DNA from 4 places in the Streptomyces sp. NBC_00659 genome. Region 1 is predicted to be linked to each of the others. Evidence: riboswitches for the same ligand, from Rfam matches in the RefSeq annotation. Region 1 holds a riboswitch; each other region holds the start of a gene.
What was found. Region 1 has a riboswitch for cobalamin ahead of OG410_RS01530 ((2Fe-2S) ferredoxin domain-containing protein). Riboswitches for the same ligand answer to the same signal wherever they lie in the genome.

Region 2: linked by a shared signal. The riboswitch ahead of OG410_RS13735 (prenyltransferase/squalene oxidase repeat-containing protein) and the one ahead of OG410_RS01530 ((2Fe-2S) ferredoxin domain-containing protein) in region 1 are both predicted to bind cobalamin.
Region 3: linked by a shared signal. The riboswitch ahead of OG410_RS10880 (cobalamin biosynthesis protein) and the one ahead of OG410_RS01530 ((2Fe-2S) ferredoxin domain-containing protein) in region 1 are both predicted to bind cobalamin.
Region 4: linked by a shared signal. The riboswitch ahead of metE (5-methyltetrahydropteroyltriglutamate--homocysteine S-methyltransferase) and the one ahead of OG410_RS01530 ((2Fe-2S) ferredoxin domain-containing protein) in region 1 are both predicted to bind cobalamin.

What each region holds. Positions count from the first base shown of each region.
Region 1 is NZ_CP109031.1:369,161-373,365, reverse strand. It holds gene OG410_RS01535 (hypothetical protein) at 1-795, opposite strand, end outside; cobalamin riboswitch at 1,228-1,404, shown strand; gene OG410_RS01530 ((2Fe-2S) ferredoxin domain-containing protein) at 1,679-2,071, shown strand; gene OG410_RS01525 (hypothetical protein) at 2,068-2,223, shown strand; gene OG410_RS01520 (ArsR/SmtB family transcription factor) at 2,280-3,077, opposite strand; gene OG410_RS01515 (hypothetical protein) at 3,329-3,646, opposite strand.
Region 2 is NZ_CP109031.1:3,178,808-3,183,012, forward strand. It holds gene OG410_RS13725 (MBL fold metallo-hydrolase) at 1-748, shown strand, start outside; gene OG410_RS13730 (phosphotransferase) at 932-1,594, opposite strand; cobalamin riboswitch at 1,667-1,812, shown strand; gene OG410_RS13735 (prenyltransferase/squalene oxidase repeat-containing protein) at 1,905-3,143, shown strand; gene OG410_RS13740 (SCO2322 family protein) at 3,140-3,796, shown strand; gene OG410_RS13745 (CbiQ family ECF transporter T component) at 4,112-4,205, shown strand, end outside.
Region 3 is NZ_CP109031.1:2,507,337-2,511,541, reverse strand. It holds gene OG410_RS10885 (cobyric acid synthase) at 1-1,542, opposite strand, end outside; gene OG410_RS10880 (cobalamin biosynthesis protein) at 1,539-2,510, opposite strand; cobalamin riboswitch at 2,618-2,758, opposite strand; gene OG410_RS10875 (hypothetical protein) at 2,918-3,136, opposite strand; gene OG410_RS10870 (inorganic phosphate transporter) at 3,157-4,205, opposite strand, start outside.
Region 4 is NZ_CP109031.1:8,009,953-8,014,157, forward strand. It holds gene metE (5-methyltetrahydropteroyltriglutamate--homocysteine S-methyltransferase) at 21-2,339, opposite strand; cobalamin riboswitch at 2,505-2,727, opposite strand; gene OG410_RS35020 (hypothetical protein) at 2,862-4,205, opposite strand, start outside.

The DNA of each region.
Region 1 (4,205 bases):
GGGGCCGGCTTGGCGCGCCCTCCGGACGCGTCGGGTGCAGGCCAACGGGCTGATGACCAGTGCGCCGCCAAGGCCGAGCAGACCGGGGCCGCCCCCGAGGACGGCGACCACGATCAAGGAGGTCCGCGTATCTATGGCCTCACCCAGGAAGGGCCAGGGCAGCGCGATGATCGGGACGTGATCGCCCGGACGGACGTCTGCCGTGTCGCAGTCCACAGTCGTATGCTGCGAACCGCCGTCCCAGCTGACGATGCAGCCGTCCTCGGCCCGGTTCGGACGGACGACCTCGGCGGAGGTGTGTTTTCCGAGCAGGGCGAAGTCCGCTGCGGCCAAGCCCACGAACAGCGACGCCACGAGCGCCAGCACTGCCCATAGCGGCGCGGTCGGCAACAGCGGCCGGCGGGCGGGTGCGAGGGTCGGGTGGGCCTGTTCGCTCAGCCAGGCACCGATCGTCCGCGCGTCGTGTGTGCCCAGGCCCAGCCGCAACACCTGGCCGTCGGGTGTCCGGTAGCGCAGGCCGACCTTCTCGAAGGCGGCCTGGCCCGTGGTGGTGACCGTCGCGTCCAGGGCCTCGCCGCCGCGCGGCAGGGCAGTGGCACCGCCGGAGCGGTCGAGGAAGACGGGTCCGTCGAGGCGCGGGTCGGCCAGCAGTCGGCCCTTGCGGCCGTCGAGTCGGCAGCGGAAGTGAACGGCCCGGCCCGCTGCCAGGCCATGCCGCCGCCTTGCCGCCGCCCATCGAGCCAGCCCGGCCATGGCCAAGGGGACCACCACGAGGGCCACAAAGCTGCCGATCATCGATTCCGTCGTCTCTTCGCTGTGTCCGATTGATGTGAGGGAACGAAGAATACGAGCGCTGCCAGAGACTCCGGCCCCGGGGGTGACCCCGTGCTGCCTCATCCGAGTTCATCGGATGACGCGAACACTGCCCTTCCCGCGGAGACCGCCGCACCATGACGACCGCGAGGGCGGCCAACAGGATTTGGGCTGAAGATGGAGCCATAGGGGCCGGAGTTGAGCGCACAAGCTTCTCGGACAGGCTGGCAGAGCGCAGTAGCCGAATGCGACCAGTGCCACGACCGGCAGGGTGGACAGCAGGCAGCGGCGGACTGTCGGGGAAGGCCGTACCGCCCCTCGGCCGGTCCTCTGCGGATCGACCAGAACACCAGCACGTTCGTCCCGTACCTCGTGCCCCGTGATCGATCGCACGAACTGACGGTACGACGAGCTTGATAGCCTCATCAGGCCAGTTGAGCCTCATCCGAGGCCAGGGAATCCGGTGCGAATCCGGAACTGACGCGCAGCGGTGAGGGGAACGGGCGGGGCACGCGAGCCACTGGGAGACCGGGAAGGCGCCTCGTCCGGACGAACCCGAGTCCGAAGACCTGCTGGCACCTCCGCGCCCCGGCGTGGAGGACATCCACAGTCCAGGCTCCGCGTACGAGCCCCGACCCCGAGGTCTGCCCTTGCTCCCCACTCCCGCCCGTCACGTCAAACCCGCCCTGCCGGTCACCGCCGTGCCGGCCACCGTCTGCGGCGGCCCGAAGAACGACACCGAGGACACGACGAGGTCCGCCGCCGCGGGCTACCCGGATCGACACCCGACCTTGTTGCCGCATCGCGCCTCTCGATCCTCGGTAAGGGCGACGTCGCGAGGTGCGAGCAGTTTGAAGGGTGACGCATGACATCTCGCGAGCGACCTGACGAAGCCCCTACGGAGCGAACCCTCGTCGAACCGGCGCCGTGCCGCGTCGTCGTCTGCCGGGACTGCTGCTGCGGAAGCCCGAAAGTCACCGGAGTGGATCACGCCCGGCAGACAGCACGCCTGGCCGAGAGCGCACCGGTGCGCATCGCGGCCTGCCTCGACGTGTGCGAACACGCCAACGTGATCGTCGTCCAGCCCTCCGCCGCCGCACGTGCCGCGGGCGCCCGCCCGGTCTGGCTCGGCCTCGTCAACGACCCCGATGCCACGGACGACATCGCCGCCTGGGTCAAAGCCGGTGGCCCCGGCGTCGCCCCTTGCCCCGACATCCTCGACCTCTACGTCTTCACTCCGCCCCGGAGGGCGCGATGAGCGCGAAAGCCGGCCTGGTGGACACTCTTTCTCTGGTCCGCCATGAATGCTGGGGCGGCAGTGTCATGGCGCGGGTCGGTGAACTGATGACGATCCGAATCGTTGCGGCGATGCGCCAGGATGTGACAGCTCGTGATGTCGTCGATCCCTGATCGGGAAGTCACGCATCGGGCCACGAGTCGGGCCACGAGTCGGGTCACGCATCCGGTCACGCATCGTCCGGGAGTGGTTCGCCGGTCTCCAGGAGCGACTTCATGCTTGCCACCACGTTCGGCCAGCCGTGGCTGACCATCCCGGCCAGGCTCGACCCGGGCTCGAATCCGTCGTGTACGACGGTGAGCTTCACGACCTGCGCGGCGGCCTCCTCGATGGTGAAGGTGACCTTCGAGCGGGCCTCGCCGGACAGCTTGGCGAGCAACTCCTCGTCCCAGTCGAAGCGTTTGGCGAGCTCCGGGGTGATGGCGTGCCAGGTGTAGGAGAGCCGGCTGCAGGGCTCGGCCTCCAGCACGACCTGCTTCGGGTCGCTGATCTGTACGCCATGGTTGTCCCAGGTCATCGGTGAGCCCACGGACCAGTCCGTGGCGAACTCCGTGGACCAGTAGCGGCGGGTGAAGGCGGGCTCGGTCAGCGCCTGCCAGAGCTTTTGCGGGGTGGTGCGGATGTAGGTGGTGTAGACGAAGGTCGGCGCAGCGTCCATCGCGGTCTCCTCCAGGGCGAGTTTCAGGTCCGCCAGGGCTTGGACCCTGGTCCGGTCGTAGCGGCTGATCCACCGGTGAGCGATCTCGTGCACGGGCGCTGCGTTGAGGTAGTGCAGCTTCTCCCGGCCCCGCCGCACGGTGGTGACGAGCCCGGCCTCCTCCAGCACCGCGAGGTGCTTGCTGACGGACTGCCGGGCCATGTCGAGTCCTGTACACAGCTCGCGCAGGGTCTGCCCGTTGTGCGCGTTGAGCGAGTCGAGCAGTGCGCGCCGCGTCGGATCGGCCAGCGCCTTGAACACCTCGTCCATGCCCGTCCCCGTACCCAGGCCTCCGCCTGTCAATATGCAGCCTTCCGGCTGCCTTTAATTTAGGCAGCCAATAAGCTGCATGTCAAGGTCGGCCCCCGCAGCCGGACGAGGGTCGCCGGGCCCCTGCACCGTTCGGCGGTGCCGAGGCCGAGCGAGTTCGCCTGGATACGTATGGACGAAGCACGCGGGAGGGCATCTGGATATCTGGTCGACGGCTGCCTGGCGGGCGCTGACTGGCCCTCAACACGTCATCAGCGTCGGGGATTCGGTCGAGGTGACCACAGGGATGCGGCCGCTTTGCCTGTGTGTCGCACCTGGTCGGCGGTCAGGCGCCGCAGGTCCCAGATCAGCTCGGCCACGCCGGCCGCCGCCGGCTCCCGAGTGTGGGGCTCCTCGGAAGGCGGGATGCCCATCAGGGCGCCCAGGTCCTCGGCGGGAATGCCCAGCACGGTCCCGAAATCGGCCACGAGGTCGGGGGTCACCTCCTTGCGGCCGGCGCCCACCATTCCGTACGTGGACGGGGACCAGTACCGGCCGGTCAGGGAGTGGAAGACCCTGGCGATGCCCATCCAATGCAGGTTCCTGTATCTGAGCATCCGGACGAGCAGGGCCCCGGGCGGCCCCGGGGGCGGGACATCGACCCGCGGGAACGCCGGTGACTGCACGACCTTCCGCTGTGGCAACGACCGGACTAGGTGGAGCAACTCGCTCTTCTTCTCGGACGGGAGCTCTACGGCACGTCTCACGACCTGCGGAACCCACCTCCCTGCCTCTGCGTCCAGAGGCGAAAGGTCGTCCGGAACCGTCGCCCCCGCGATCACGAATACGTCTGCGGCATGGAGGCCGAGTGCGGGTCCGAGCCGTCGGAGCAGGGACGGGCTCGGCGCGACGCCGGCGAAGACCCTTTGGAGCTCGGGTTCGGGGACTCCGGATTGCCGTGCCAGAGTGCCGATGTCCAGCTTCCTGTGATCCAGCAGCCTTGCCAGAAGCACACCGAAGCCCGGATATCCCGTCATGCCGCCAGCGTAGAAGGGTGATCACTCACCTGTCCGCTGGTTCGGACGGCATCGGGCAGGGCGAACCCCGTCGCCAAGGCGTCGGCCGGAGTGCCGACGCCGCGGGTGACCT
Region 2 (4,205 bases), 2.8 Mb from region 1:
GCCCGAGGGCTGGTTCGCCTACATGGCCGCCAAGTTGGCAGCCTCCGGAGCCCCGGAGGAGCACATCGCCCCGCTGCGCGAGGCACGCACATCCGTACGCCGCCCCAGTACGCTGCCCGGCTTCTCGCCCGCGCTGCCCGACCGCGAGATCGTCCCCGGCGAACTCCTGCCCCTGCCCGGCCGCCGGCTGCGCGCCGTCTGGACCCCCGGCCACACACCCGGGCACGTCTGCCTCCACCTGGAGGAGGCCCACCCGGACCGGCTGCCCGGCAACGGACGCCTGTTCTCCGGCGACCATCTGCTGCCGAGGATCACCCCGCACATCGGTCTCTACGAGGACCCGGACACCCACGGGCGCCCTCCCTACGCGAACGGGATCGAGGGCCTCGCGGAGATCGCCGACCCGCTCGGCGACTACCTCGACTCCCTGGAACGCGTCGGACGCCTCGCCCCCGCCGAGGTGCTCCCTGCCCACCAGCACGTGTTCACCGACGCCCCGTCCCGGGTCGCGGAGCTGCTCGCGCACCACGAGGAGCGGCTCACCGGCCTGCTCACGCTGCTCTCCGTACCGCTCACGCCCTGGCAGCTCGCCGAACGCATGGAGTGGAACCGCCCCTGGGCCGACATCCCCTACGGATCACGGAACATCGCGGTCTCCGAGGCCGAGGCCCACATTCGCCGACTGGTGAAGCTGGGCCGGGCGGAGGCCGTGACGGGCAGCGACCCGGTGACCTACACGGCGGTGTGACACAGCCCCACCCACCGATCACCAGGCCCGGTCGAGCCCAGACCCACCGGTCACCCGGCCCGACCGACCCCAGGCACTCCGATCACCCGGCCCGACCGACCCCAGGCACTCCGATCACCCGGCCCGGCGTCACCCGCACCCACCGATCACCCGGCCCAGCAGCTCCCGCACCCGGCCGATCGCTCAGCCCAGCAGCTCCCGTATCAACGCGTCCGCCTCGCCCAGGAGTCCGGTCTCACGCGTGCTCATCGTCGGGTTGGCCGCCCTGCGCGATGCCGCCTCCTCGAGCCCCTCCTCCGTCACCTGGTCCTCGTTCCCGTCGAGCAGCGCCTCCAGCGTCTCCTCGGCCACGCCCCCGACCGCCTCGCCGCCGACGGCGACCTGGGCGAGGATCACGGCGGACATGGCCCAGTCGAGACCGGGTGCCCCCTCCTCGGCGTTGGACCAGTCGATGACCTTCGGCCCGTCCGGGGTGAGCATCACGTTGTCGGGGTGCAGATCCAGGTGCAGCACACGGACGGCGGGGTCGGCGGAGAGCCGCGCGGGCACGACGTGCAGCTTGCGCAGCAGCCTGGCCAGGGTGAGGCCCGCCTCCTGGGCGGAGAGCAGGCCCTGGCCGAAGGCCTCCAGCATGGTCGGCCCGGACAGCCGCTCCATCACCAGGTCCCCGCCGGTCGCGGCCCGCACCCCCGGCACCGGATAACCGTGCGAGCGCACGTGCTGCATCACCGCCGCCTCGGCCGTCGCGTCGCCCCAGCCCTCGCGGTCCCGCCGCAGCACCCACGCCTCGTCGATCTCGTAGACGTCCGCCGAACGCCCCGAGCCGAGCAGTCTCCCCGTTCGCATGACCCGAACCTAGCGGATGTCGCCCAGGTCACTCCGGGCCCGTGCCCCAGGCAACACCCGGCGGAATCCGGGCGGCCGGTAGAGTGTGCGCGTCGTCATCACACCCTTACGAGGAGAAGCCGGTGCGAATCCGGCGCTGACCCGCAACCGTGATCCACTTCGGTGGTGAGCCGGATCGCCTCGCACGGGACGTGACCGGCTCGCGCCCTCGGCAGCCCGCCGACGGCCGGCATCGTCGAGGGATACGGAGCCGGAGCCGCCCGGATACCTCTGTGTGCCCGGTGCTGCCCGGCTCCCCGCAGGGAGAGTCATGTTTGTTCGCCGCACCGCAGCGGTACTGGCCGCCACCGCCGTCATCGGGGCGGTCGTCGCACCGGCCGCCTCCGCCGACTCCTCCCCGTCGCCGTCGCCCTCGGTGGCGCTGCCCTCGGGCCTGTTCGGCTCCGGCGACCCGACCTACGACGGCGTGTGGCGCCAGTCGCTCGCGCTGCTCGCCCAGCACACCGTCGGTGTGCGGCCCGCCGAGAAGGCCGTGGACTGGCTGACCGGCCAGCAGTGCGCGAACGGCGCCTTCGCCGCGTACCGCGCCGACGCGAGTGCCGCGTGCGACGCGAAGACCCAGGTCGACACCAACAGCACCGCGGCCGCCGTCCAGGCGCTCGCCGCACTCGGCGGGCACGACGACGCCACCGGCAAGGCCGTCACCTGGCTGAAGTCCGCGCAGAACAAGGACGGCGGCTGGGGCTACATGGCCGGCGGACCCAGCGACGCCAACTCGACGTCCGTCGTGATCGGCGCGCTGAAGGCGGTCGGCAAGAAGCCCGCGAGCGTCTCCAAGGACGGCAAGTCACCCTTCGACGCCCTGCTGAAGCTGTCGACGGCCTGCGACGCGGAGGGCGACGGCGCCTTCGCCTACCAGCCCGACAAGAAGGGCAAGCTGGCGGCGAACGCGGACGCGACCGCGGCGGGCGTGACGGCCGGCATGGGCCAGGGCTTCGTGGCGGCGACCGGCTACAAGTTCGACCTCACGGGTTGCCACACCCTCGACACTCCCGACATCGCGACCGCGGCGGGGAACGGCGCCGGCTATCTCGCCAAGGCGCTGGCGAAGACCTCGTACCTGAAGTCCGCGCTCCCCGGTGCCAAGGACCAGCCCGACTACGGCAACACGGCGGACGCGGTCGTGGCCCTGTCGGCCATCGGTGCGGCGAAGCCCGCGCAGAAGCCGCTCGCCTGGCTGGAGAAGAACTCCGCGGACTGGGCGGCTCAGTCCGGCCCCGCCGCGTACGCACAGCTGATCTTCGCCGCGCACGCCACCGGCACCGACCCGCGCGACTTCGGCGGCAAGGACCTCGTGGCACAGCTCAACGCCACGGGCCCGGCGCCGGCCGCGGCGGGTGCCTCGGCGAGCCCGAGCGAGAAGAAGAACGACGAGAAGAAGGACGACGGCAACGGGCTCGGCGTCTGGTGGATCGTCGGCGTCGGCCTGGTCGCGGGCATCGGCATCGGCTTCCTGATCAGCGGCCGCAACAAGAAGCGCCAGCTGTGACCGCCCGTCGGACGACCGCGCCCCTTCTGGCCCTGGCGCTGGCTCTCCTGCTCCTCGTCCTCGGCGGCGCGGGGCAGGCCGGAGCCGTCGGCTACCGCTACTGGTCCTTCTGGGACCTGACCGGCGGGAAGTGGACCTACGCCACCCAGGGTCCGTCGACCGCGCGGCCGTCCGACGGCGACGTCCAGGGCTTCCGCTTCGCGGTGAGCGAGGACTCCCAGCACGCCGTACAGCCGCGCGGGGAGCGGGAGTTCGCCGCGATATGCGCCAAGACGCCCGCCCGGCACGGCAAGAAGCGGGTGGCCCTGGTCATCGACCCGGGCACCGCCGCCGACGCGCCGTCCGGCGAGCGGCCGCCGTCCGCGCGCACCGCCTGCGCCCAGGTCGCTCCCGACGCGAGCACCGCGGAGGCCCTGGCCGCGGTGGCAGGTCCCCTGCGCTACGACACCAACGCCCTGCTGTGCGCCATCACGGGCTATCCGCGGACGGGCTGCGGCGACCCGGTCGCGGCCGCCGGACCGGCCGCGTCCGCCCGCCCGCACACCTCCGCACCGGCCCGGCAGGGCCCTTCGGTGGGCCTGCTGGCGGGAGCGGCCGCGGTGGCCGCGCTGGGTGCGGCGGCCGTCTGGCAGGCCCGTCGGCGCAGGGGCTAGGCGCAGGTCATGACCGAGTCCGACCGCCCCACCACCTCCACTGGCGACCGCCCCACCACATCCACTGGCGACCGCCCCACCACATCCACTGGCGACCGCCCCACGGCGCGATGGGGCTCCGCCCCGCCCGAACGGGACCGGGAACCCCGGGTGTCGGGCCCCCGGCGCCCGGACCCGGACACACATGAGACGACGCTCCCGCCGAGCACCGGCCCGGCGGGACCGTCGCCGACCTCCCGCTCCCGCCCCCGCGCTCTCCCCCTCTCCCTCCCCCGCAGCGGTACGAGCCGTACGAGCGGTACGCGTACCGTCTCCGTGGCGAACCGGGCCCACGCCCTGCACCCCGGGGCCTGGTGGATCTGGGCGCTGGGGCTCGGTACGGCGGCCTCCCGCACCACGAATCCGCTTC
Region 3 (4,205 bases), 2.1 Mb from region 1:
GATGAGCCGCCACAGCGCGTCCGTGTCCGCGTGTTCCTCGATCAGGTCGCCGAGCAGGTCGAGCTGTTCCTCGCGCAGCGCCGCGAACGACGTGCCGGGGGCCGGTACGAAGCGGCGGCCCGCGGCGGCGGCCACCTCGCGCAGGAACGCCCGCCGGAAACCGTCCGACTCCAGCGAGCCGTGCCAGTGCGTGCCCCAGACGGCGCCGGCCCGGCACCCGTCCAGGCTGTGTCCGTGCTCATCGGAGAAGAACGCCTCGCCACCGGTCACCTCGGCGACTCCGTGATGGATCTCGTACCCCTCGACGTGCTCGCCGAGGGCCTCCCCGACCGGCCGTGCCAGGGTCTTCTCCCGCGCGAACCTCACGCGTACGGGGAGGAGTCCGAGACCCTCGACATGACCGGCGCGGGATTCGACGTCGTCCTCGATGTGCTCTCCGAGGAGCTGGTAGCCGCCGCAGACGCCGAGGACCGGCCGTCCCTCGGCGGCCCGGCGCGCGATCGCGTCCGCGAGGCCGCGCTCGCGCAGCCACCGGAGCGCCTTCACGGTGCCCCGGGTCCCGGGCACGACGACCAGGTCCGCGTCGGCCAGCTCCTCGGGCCGGTCCACGAACCGCACGACGACACCCGGTTCGGCGGCCAGCGCGTCCACGTCGGTGAAGTTGGACATCAGCGGGACCGCGCAGACGGCGACCCGCAGGATGTCCTCGCCGACGGGGGAGGAGACGGCCGACTCGCGGACGGCCCCGCGCAGCGAGACGCGCAGGCCGTCCTCCTCGTCGATGCCGAGTCCGTGCTGGAAGGGCAGGACGCCGTAGGTGCGCCGCCCGGTCAGGCCGTGCAGCATGTCGAGCCCGGGCTCCAGCAGACTGACGTCGCCCCGGAACTTGTTGACGAGGAACCCGGCGACGAGCGCCTGGTCCTCGGGTGACAGCAGCGCGACCGTCCCGAAGAACGAGGCGAACACCCCGCCCCGGTCGATGTCGCCGACGACGAGCACGGGAAGTCCCGCGTTGCGCGCCACCCCCATGTTCACGATGTCGGTGCGCCGCAGATTGATCTCGGCCGGGCTGCCGGCTCCCTCACAGATCACCGCGTCATACGTGCCCCGCAACTGAGCCAGACAGTCGAGGACGGTCGCCAGGAGTGCTTCCTGGCGACCCCCGCGCAGCCGGTCGCCGGACGACACGGCGCCCGGCGAGGGGTCCGTCACGGACCCGGCCGTCCCGAAGAACCCGCGCGCGCTCATCTCGCCCACCGGCTTGCCCATCAGGACGACCTGACTGGTGCGGTCGCCGCCCGGCTTGAGGAGCACGGGATTCATCAGCGCGGTCGGTTCCACGCGGGCGGCCTGCGCCTGCATGGCCTGCGCCCGCCCGATCTCGGCGCCCTCGCGCGTCACGAACGAGTTCAGGGACATGTTCTGCGCCTTGAAGGGCGCGACCTTGACGCCCTGGCGCGCCAGCCACCGGCAGATCCCGGCGGTCACGACACTCTTGCCGGCGTCCGAGGTGGTCCCGGCGATCAGCAGCCCGCCGCTCATGCGGTGCGTCCCTTCCTGGTGGACGAATCCCGTCCGGTTCCGGCGAGCAGAGCCCGTCCGGCGGCGCTCACGCCGAGCGCGAGCCAGCCGACGCGCCGGGACAGCCGTACGGCCCGTTCGATGTCGTGGACGTGGACGGCGCGCCCCGCGCCGTTGAGCACGGGCCGGTGCTCGACGCGTCCGCCGTACGAGAGGGTGCCGCCGAGCCGCACGCCGAGCGCGCCCGCGAACGAGGCCTCCACGGGCCCGGCGTTGGGGCTCGGATGCTTGCGGGCGTCCGCGCGCCAGGCACGTACGGCACCGCGTGGGTCGGATCCGGCCACGGCCGCGAGGACGGCGGTCAGCCGGGCTCCGGGCCAGCCGGCGACGTCGTCGAGCCGGGCGGAGGCCCAGCCGTAGCGCCGGTGACGGGGGGACTTGTGTCCGACCATCGCGTCGAGCGTGTTCACGGCGCGGAAGGCGACGAGTCCCGGCACTCCGCCGACGGCGCCCCAGACCAGGGCGCCCACGACGGCGTCGGAGGTGTTCTCGGCGACGGACTCGACGACGGCGCGCGCGACGCCGTCGGCGTCCAGCGCCTGAGGATCGCGTCCGCACAGATGCGGCAGCCGCTCCCGGGCCGCGTCGAGGTCACCGGCCGCGAGCGCGCCGCCGACCGCCCGCGCCTCGCGGCCGAGGGAGGTTCCCCCGACGACGGCCCAGGTGGCGGCGGCGGTCAGGGCGACGGAGGCGGTGCGTGAACCGCGTACGCCATGGCTCGCGAGCGCGGCGAGTCCGGTGGCGCCGCCGACGCAGATGGCGGTGTGCAGGGCGCCCCACCCGCGGTGGTCGCGCCACAGTGTCCGCTCCACGGCCGCGGCGGCCCGCCCGAACGCGGCGACCGGATGCCCCCGGCGGGGATCGCCGAGCAGCAGGTCGCCGAGGAGGCCGGCGGCGGCGCCGTACGCGAAGACGCGATCGGCACGCACGGGGTCAGCCGGCCGTGGGGTGGAGCGGAACCCTCGTACTCAGCGAAACGGGCAACGGGCAGCCGCGCATGGCGATATGTCCTCACTCAGGGTGTCCACGCCCTGGTTCGACGAGACCGGCGGTGAGAGTTCCTGGCTCCCGGGGAGTTTCTTCCCCGATGACAGTGGCGGGACCGCGCCGGATTCGCACCGGCTTCCTCTCATGCCGCCGTACTTGGCTCCGGCAGTCCACCACGGGGTGAGAACGGCCGTCAACTGGCTGTTGACCTGCGGAGGGACAGTGTGCGCAGGCCCACATACGCGTGGGGGCGGGACGGCATACGCGTGGGGTGCGGGACGGTGATCCGTCCCGCACCCCACGCGCGGTACCGCTCGGCGCGGCCCGGTTCCGGGCGGCGCCTGCCGGGTTACTTGGTGATGATCAGGGAGATGCCGTACACCACCGCCGCGGCGCAGGCCGCGAAGCAGACGTACGCGCCGGTGGCCGCCGCGACCGCGGATCCGCCCTGGGCGGACTCCTTCTTGGAGAGGCCGGCGACGCCGAGGGTGAAGAGGGCGACGAGGGCCACGGTCACTCCGAGGCTGACCCCGAAGACGGAGCCGAGGGCTGACCAGTCGATGTGCATGCTGTTTGTTCCTTCGGTTCTCAGGCCACGGGGGACGGCGCGGACGTGCTCGCCGTGGGCTCGGCCGGAGCCGGGATGGTGGCCGTGAGGCCTTCGGCCACGGTGCCGGCCGGGGGCGGGGTGACGGCGGCGATGGCCGCGGTCACCACACCGGCGGGCTCCTCGGTGTCGTTCACGTTGGTGTGGTCGATGACCTCGCGGCGCGAGCGGCGCCAGATCGCGAAGCTCGAAACGACCAGGAACACGGCGACCAGCGTGGTGCCCCAGGCGCCGAAACCGGTCACCCATTCGGCGAGCGCGCCGACCAGGGCGGCGGCGGGCAGCGTGAGGACCCAGGCGACGACCATCCGCTTGGCGGTGGACCAGCGGACCACACCGCCCTTGCGGCCGAGACCGGCGCCCATCACGGAACCGGAGACCGAGTGCGTGGTGGAGAGGGAGAAACCGATGTGCGAGGAGGCCAGGATGACCGTCGCCGCGCTGGTCTGGGCGGCGAAGCCCTGCCGCGGCTGGAGGTCGGTCAGACCCTTGCCCATCGTGCGGATGATGCGCCAGCCGCCCAGGTAGGTGCCGAGCGCGATGGCCAGACCGGCGGAGAGGATGACCCAGACCGGCGGGTCGGAGTCGGGAGCGACGGCGCCACCGGCGACCAGGGCCAGGGTGATGATGCCCATCGTCTTCTGCGCGTCGTTGGTGCCGTGGGCCAGCGAGACCAAGCCCGCGGAGGCTATCTGGCCGGCGCGGTAGCCCTTCTTGGTGGCCTTGGTGTCGGCGTTGCCACTGAGTTTGTACGACAGCCGGGTGGCGAACATCGCGGCCAGGCCGGCGACGATCGGGGCGGCGACGGCGGGCAGGAGCACCTTGCCGACCAGGACGTCCCCGTGCACGGCGCCGGTACCGGCGGAGGCGATGGTGGCGCCGACCAGGCCGCCCATGAGGGCGTGCGAGGAGCTGGACGGGAGTCCGACGAGCCACGTCACCAGGTTCCAGAGGATCGCGCCGACGAGGGCGGCGAAGATCACTTCTGGCTGGATGCCGGATTCGTCGACGAGGCCTTTGGAGATCGTGT
Region 4 (4,205 bases), 7.6 Mb from region 1:
CGGCCGCTCGAAGGCAGGGTTCAGGAGGCGGGCAGTTCGCCGCGCACCGCGTGGGCGGCGGCGACCAGGTTCTCCAGGGAGGCTCGGGTCTCGGGCCAGCCGCGGGTCTTCAGGCCGCAGTCGGGGTTCACCCACAGCCGTTCGGCGGGGATGGCCTTCAGCCCGGCCCGCAGCAGTTCGGCTGCCTCCTGCGTGCTGGGGACGCGCGGGGAGTGGATGTCGTACACACCGGGTCCCGCCTCGCGCGGGTAGCCGTGCGAGGCGAGTTCGCGGGCCACCTGCATGTGGGAGCGTGCGGCCTCCAGGCTGATGACGTCGGCGTCCAGGTCGTCGATGGCCTGGACGATGTCCCCGAACTCGGCGTAGCACATGTGCGTGTGGATCTGCGTGTCCGGGCGCACCCCGCTGGTGCTGAGCCGGAACGCCTCCGTGGCCCATGCCAGGTAGGCCGGCCGGTCGGCAGTGCGCAGCGGCAGGGTCTCGCGCAGGGCCGGCTCGTCGACCTGGATCACCGAACTGCCCGCCGCCTCCAGGTCGTTGACCTCGTCGCGCAGGGCGAGGGCGACCTGGCGGGCGGTGTCGCCGAGAGGCTGGTCGTCGCGGACGAAGGACCAGGCGAGCATGGTGACCGGCCCGGTGAGCATGCCCTTGACCGGCCGATCGGTCAGGGACTGCGCGTACGTCGTCCAGCGCACCGTCATCGGTTCGGGCCGCGTGATGTCGCCGGCCAGGATCGGCGGGCGGACGTAGCGGGTGCCGTAGGACTGCACCCAGCCGTGCTGCGTGGCCAGGTACCCGGTGAGCTGCTCGGCGAAGTACTGCACCATGTCGTTGCGTTCGGCCTCACCGTGCACGAGGACGTCGAGACCGGTCTTCTCCTGGAAGGAGATGACCTCCTGGATCTCGGCCTTGATGCGCTCCTCGTAACCGGCCGTGTCGATGCGGCCGGTGCGCAGGTCGGCGCGGGCGGTGCGCAGTTCGGCGGTCTGCGGGAAGGAGCCGATGGTGGTGGTCGGCAGCAGGGGCAGGCCGAGGTGGGCGCGCTGGGCCGCGGCCCGCTCGGGGTAGGGCTGGGACCGGCGGGCGTCGGCGTCCGTGACGGCGGCGGCGCGGGCCCGTACCGCGGGGTCGTGCGTGATCGGCGAGTTCGCGCGGGAGGCCAGGGCGGCACGGTTGGAGGCGAGTTCGCCCGCGATCGTGCCGGTGCCCTGGGTGAGGCCCTTGGCGAGGGTGACGATCTCCGCCGTCTTCTGGCGGGCGAAGGCGAGCCAGCGCAGGATCTGCGGTTCGATGTCCCGCTCCAGGGCCGCGTCGATCGGGACGTGGAGCAGGGAGCTGGAGGCCGACACGTCGACCCGGTCGGCCAGGCCGAGCAGGGTGCCGAGGGTGGACAGCGACGTGGCCAGGTCGTTCACCCAGATGTTGCGGCCGTCGACCACACCGGCGACCAGGCGTTTGCCGGGCAGTCCGCCGACAGCGGCGAGGTCGTCGAGGTTGGCGGCGGCGGCTTCGGTGAAGTCCAGGGCGAGACCTTCGATCGGAGCCTTGGCCAGTACCGGCAGGGCGTCGCCGAGCCGGTCGAAGTACGAGGCGACCAGGAGCTTCGGCCGGTCGGTGAGCGCGCCGAGCCCGCGGTAGGTGCGCGCCGCGGCGTCCAGCTCGGCCGGGGTCCGGTCCTGGGCGAGGGCGGGCTCGTCCAGCTGGACCCACTCCGCGCCCGCCGCGCGCAGGTCGGCGAGGACCTCGGCGTACACCGGCAGCAGCCGGTCGAGGAGGGTGAGCGGGTCGAAGTCCGCCGGTACGCCAGGGGCGGGCTTGGACAGGAGGAGGTAGGTGACCGGGCCGACCAGCACCGGGCGGGCGCTCAGCCCGAGGGCGAGTGCCTCCTTCAGCTCGGTGACCTGCTGGGTGGAGTCGGCCGTGAAGACGGTGTCCGGGCCCAGTTCGGGCACCAGGTAGTGGTAGTTGGTGTCGAACCACTTCGTCATCTCGAGCGGCGCCACGTCCTGGGTGCCGCGCGCCATGGCGAAGTAGCCGTCCAGGGCGTCCGAGTCGGCCGTGGCGCGGTGGCGGGCGGGGATCGCACCGACCATGACGGTGGTGTCGAGGACGTGGTCGTAGTACGAGAAGTCACCGGTCGGCACCTCGTCGATGCCGGCGTCGGCCAGCTCGCGCCAGTTCGCGCGACGCAGTTCGGCGGCGGTGGCGCGGAGGGCGTCGGCGGTGACGCGGCCCTTCCAGTAGCCCTCGATCGCCTTCTTCAGTTCCCGGTTCGGACCCTGGCGCGGGTAGCCGTACACGGTGGCCCGTGCTGTCGCGGCTGCGTGCTTGGTGGTCACGGAGATCTCCTTCGCGAGATGAATCCCTGAGATCCCGGCAACGGGACGCGAGTGCGAAGGGGTGACGAACCGGACGGAAGCGACACGGCTCGGAACAGCGCGGTCGTCCGCCGATATGTACGCCGACCCGCCCACGAGGTCACCGGGATGTCCGCGCACGAGTGGTTCGTGCGCGGGCAACGGGCAGGTCTTCGGACTTGCGGGCACGTCTTCCTGGCGGAGGACACCTACTGGCCGTCGCTTCCCGGACCCTGTTCGTCGGGTCCAGTGCGTATGACGGCGGTCGTTCCCGCTCACCGCTGCGGGGCAGTCCCGGATTCCCACCGGGTTCCCTCTTACGACGCATCCCGACTGGCGGACGGGGCGAACCAGCTGCACCGGCCACCCTACGGGGTGACGTGCCGAAGAGGGCGGCACATCCATCACCTTCGTCCCCTACCCCGTGGCCGGATCCTCGGAATGACGGAAGCCGCCGTGGGCCGGGGCGGGACACTTCGCCTCCCGCCGCAGCCTGATGAAGCGTCAGGACACGCTGTCCACCGGGCAGTCGAAACGGTCATCGGGGCCCCAGTGGGTGGCGTCCCTCGCTCCTTGCGAGAGCATCCCGCAGGTCAGGTCCGTGAGCTTGTCTCCGGCGGGGGTGATCTCGCGAATGTGGATCTCCTTGTTCGGCGGGTAGTGGTGATCGCTGTCCAGGGTGATGACCCCGGATTCCCCCACGTAGTTGTGGATGCCGGGATCCTGCAGACGGGTGACGAGCGCCCTGGGTGAGAAGCCCGGGTCCGTCGAGATGATGGCGTTCATGGCCTCGGAGAGGATCTTGACGGCGTCGTATCCGAGCGCGGCGTCGTTCTCGGCGGACAGGTGGAAGGCCTGGCCGAACTTCTCGCCGAAGGGCCCGTCGGGCAGCGGGAGGCTGAACTGGTTGTAGAAGAGCTTCAGCGCGCCGTATTCCTTGCGCATCAGGCTCGGATGCAGGATCACGTCCGGCGCCGGGCTCTCCGCCAGCACCGGTACCGGGGCGACGCGGGCGCGGCAGGCCTGGTCGGTCTGCATGTGCTCGAAGAGATCCTCCATGACGCTGGAGCGGCCCGCGTACAGGACGAAACCGCCTGTGCTGTGGACGAGTGCGCAGACGGTGCCGGCGATGGCCCGTGTGGTGCGGCCGTTCTCCATCTCGCCGTACTTCACGAAGTGCACCGGCCCGGTCGAGCGGTAGGCGGTGTCGAACCGGTGGGCGAGGTCGGCGCTGAAGTACTCGTCCTTGGGGTCGTAGACCACGACGGCGGCCGGACCGGAGTCGCTGGGAGCGGGGTCCGTCAGAGCGTGCAGCTGAGGCGAGTGGCGGGCGAAGGACGCCATGACCTCGGCGATGCGTGCGTCGGGCGGTGAGAGCTGGAAGTACGACACGGGCGAGTCGCCGTCGACCATGCGCTGGCCCGAGACGCCGGTCCCCAGGACGGTGATGCCCTGGGCTCCCAGTTCGATCGCGGCCTGCTGGGACTCCGGACGGCTCTGGTGGAGACCCATGACGGCCGCGATGTGGTCCCGGCCCGCCCGGTCGACGATCATCTTCGCGACGTCCACAGTGCTTTTGTTGCTCTGGTTCAGGCCGCCGCGCGAGCCGTAGTGGAAGGACTCGCCGGCGTTGGCGACGAGCAGGCGTACGGGCACCTGAGCCTTGAGGCGGCGGCTGTTGACGTTCTTCTGGGCGAGCAGCGCGCCGCGCAGTGTCTGGAAGCCGATGGGCGCGGTGCGCTTGGACGTCGAGCCGACGCTCAGCGGCGCGAAGAAGACGACCGTGCGGTAGGGCCGGTCCGTGTCCACCTTCGCGTTCTGGTGGCCGAGGATCTTCTCCAGCTTTCT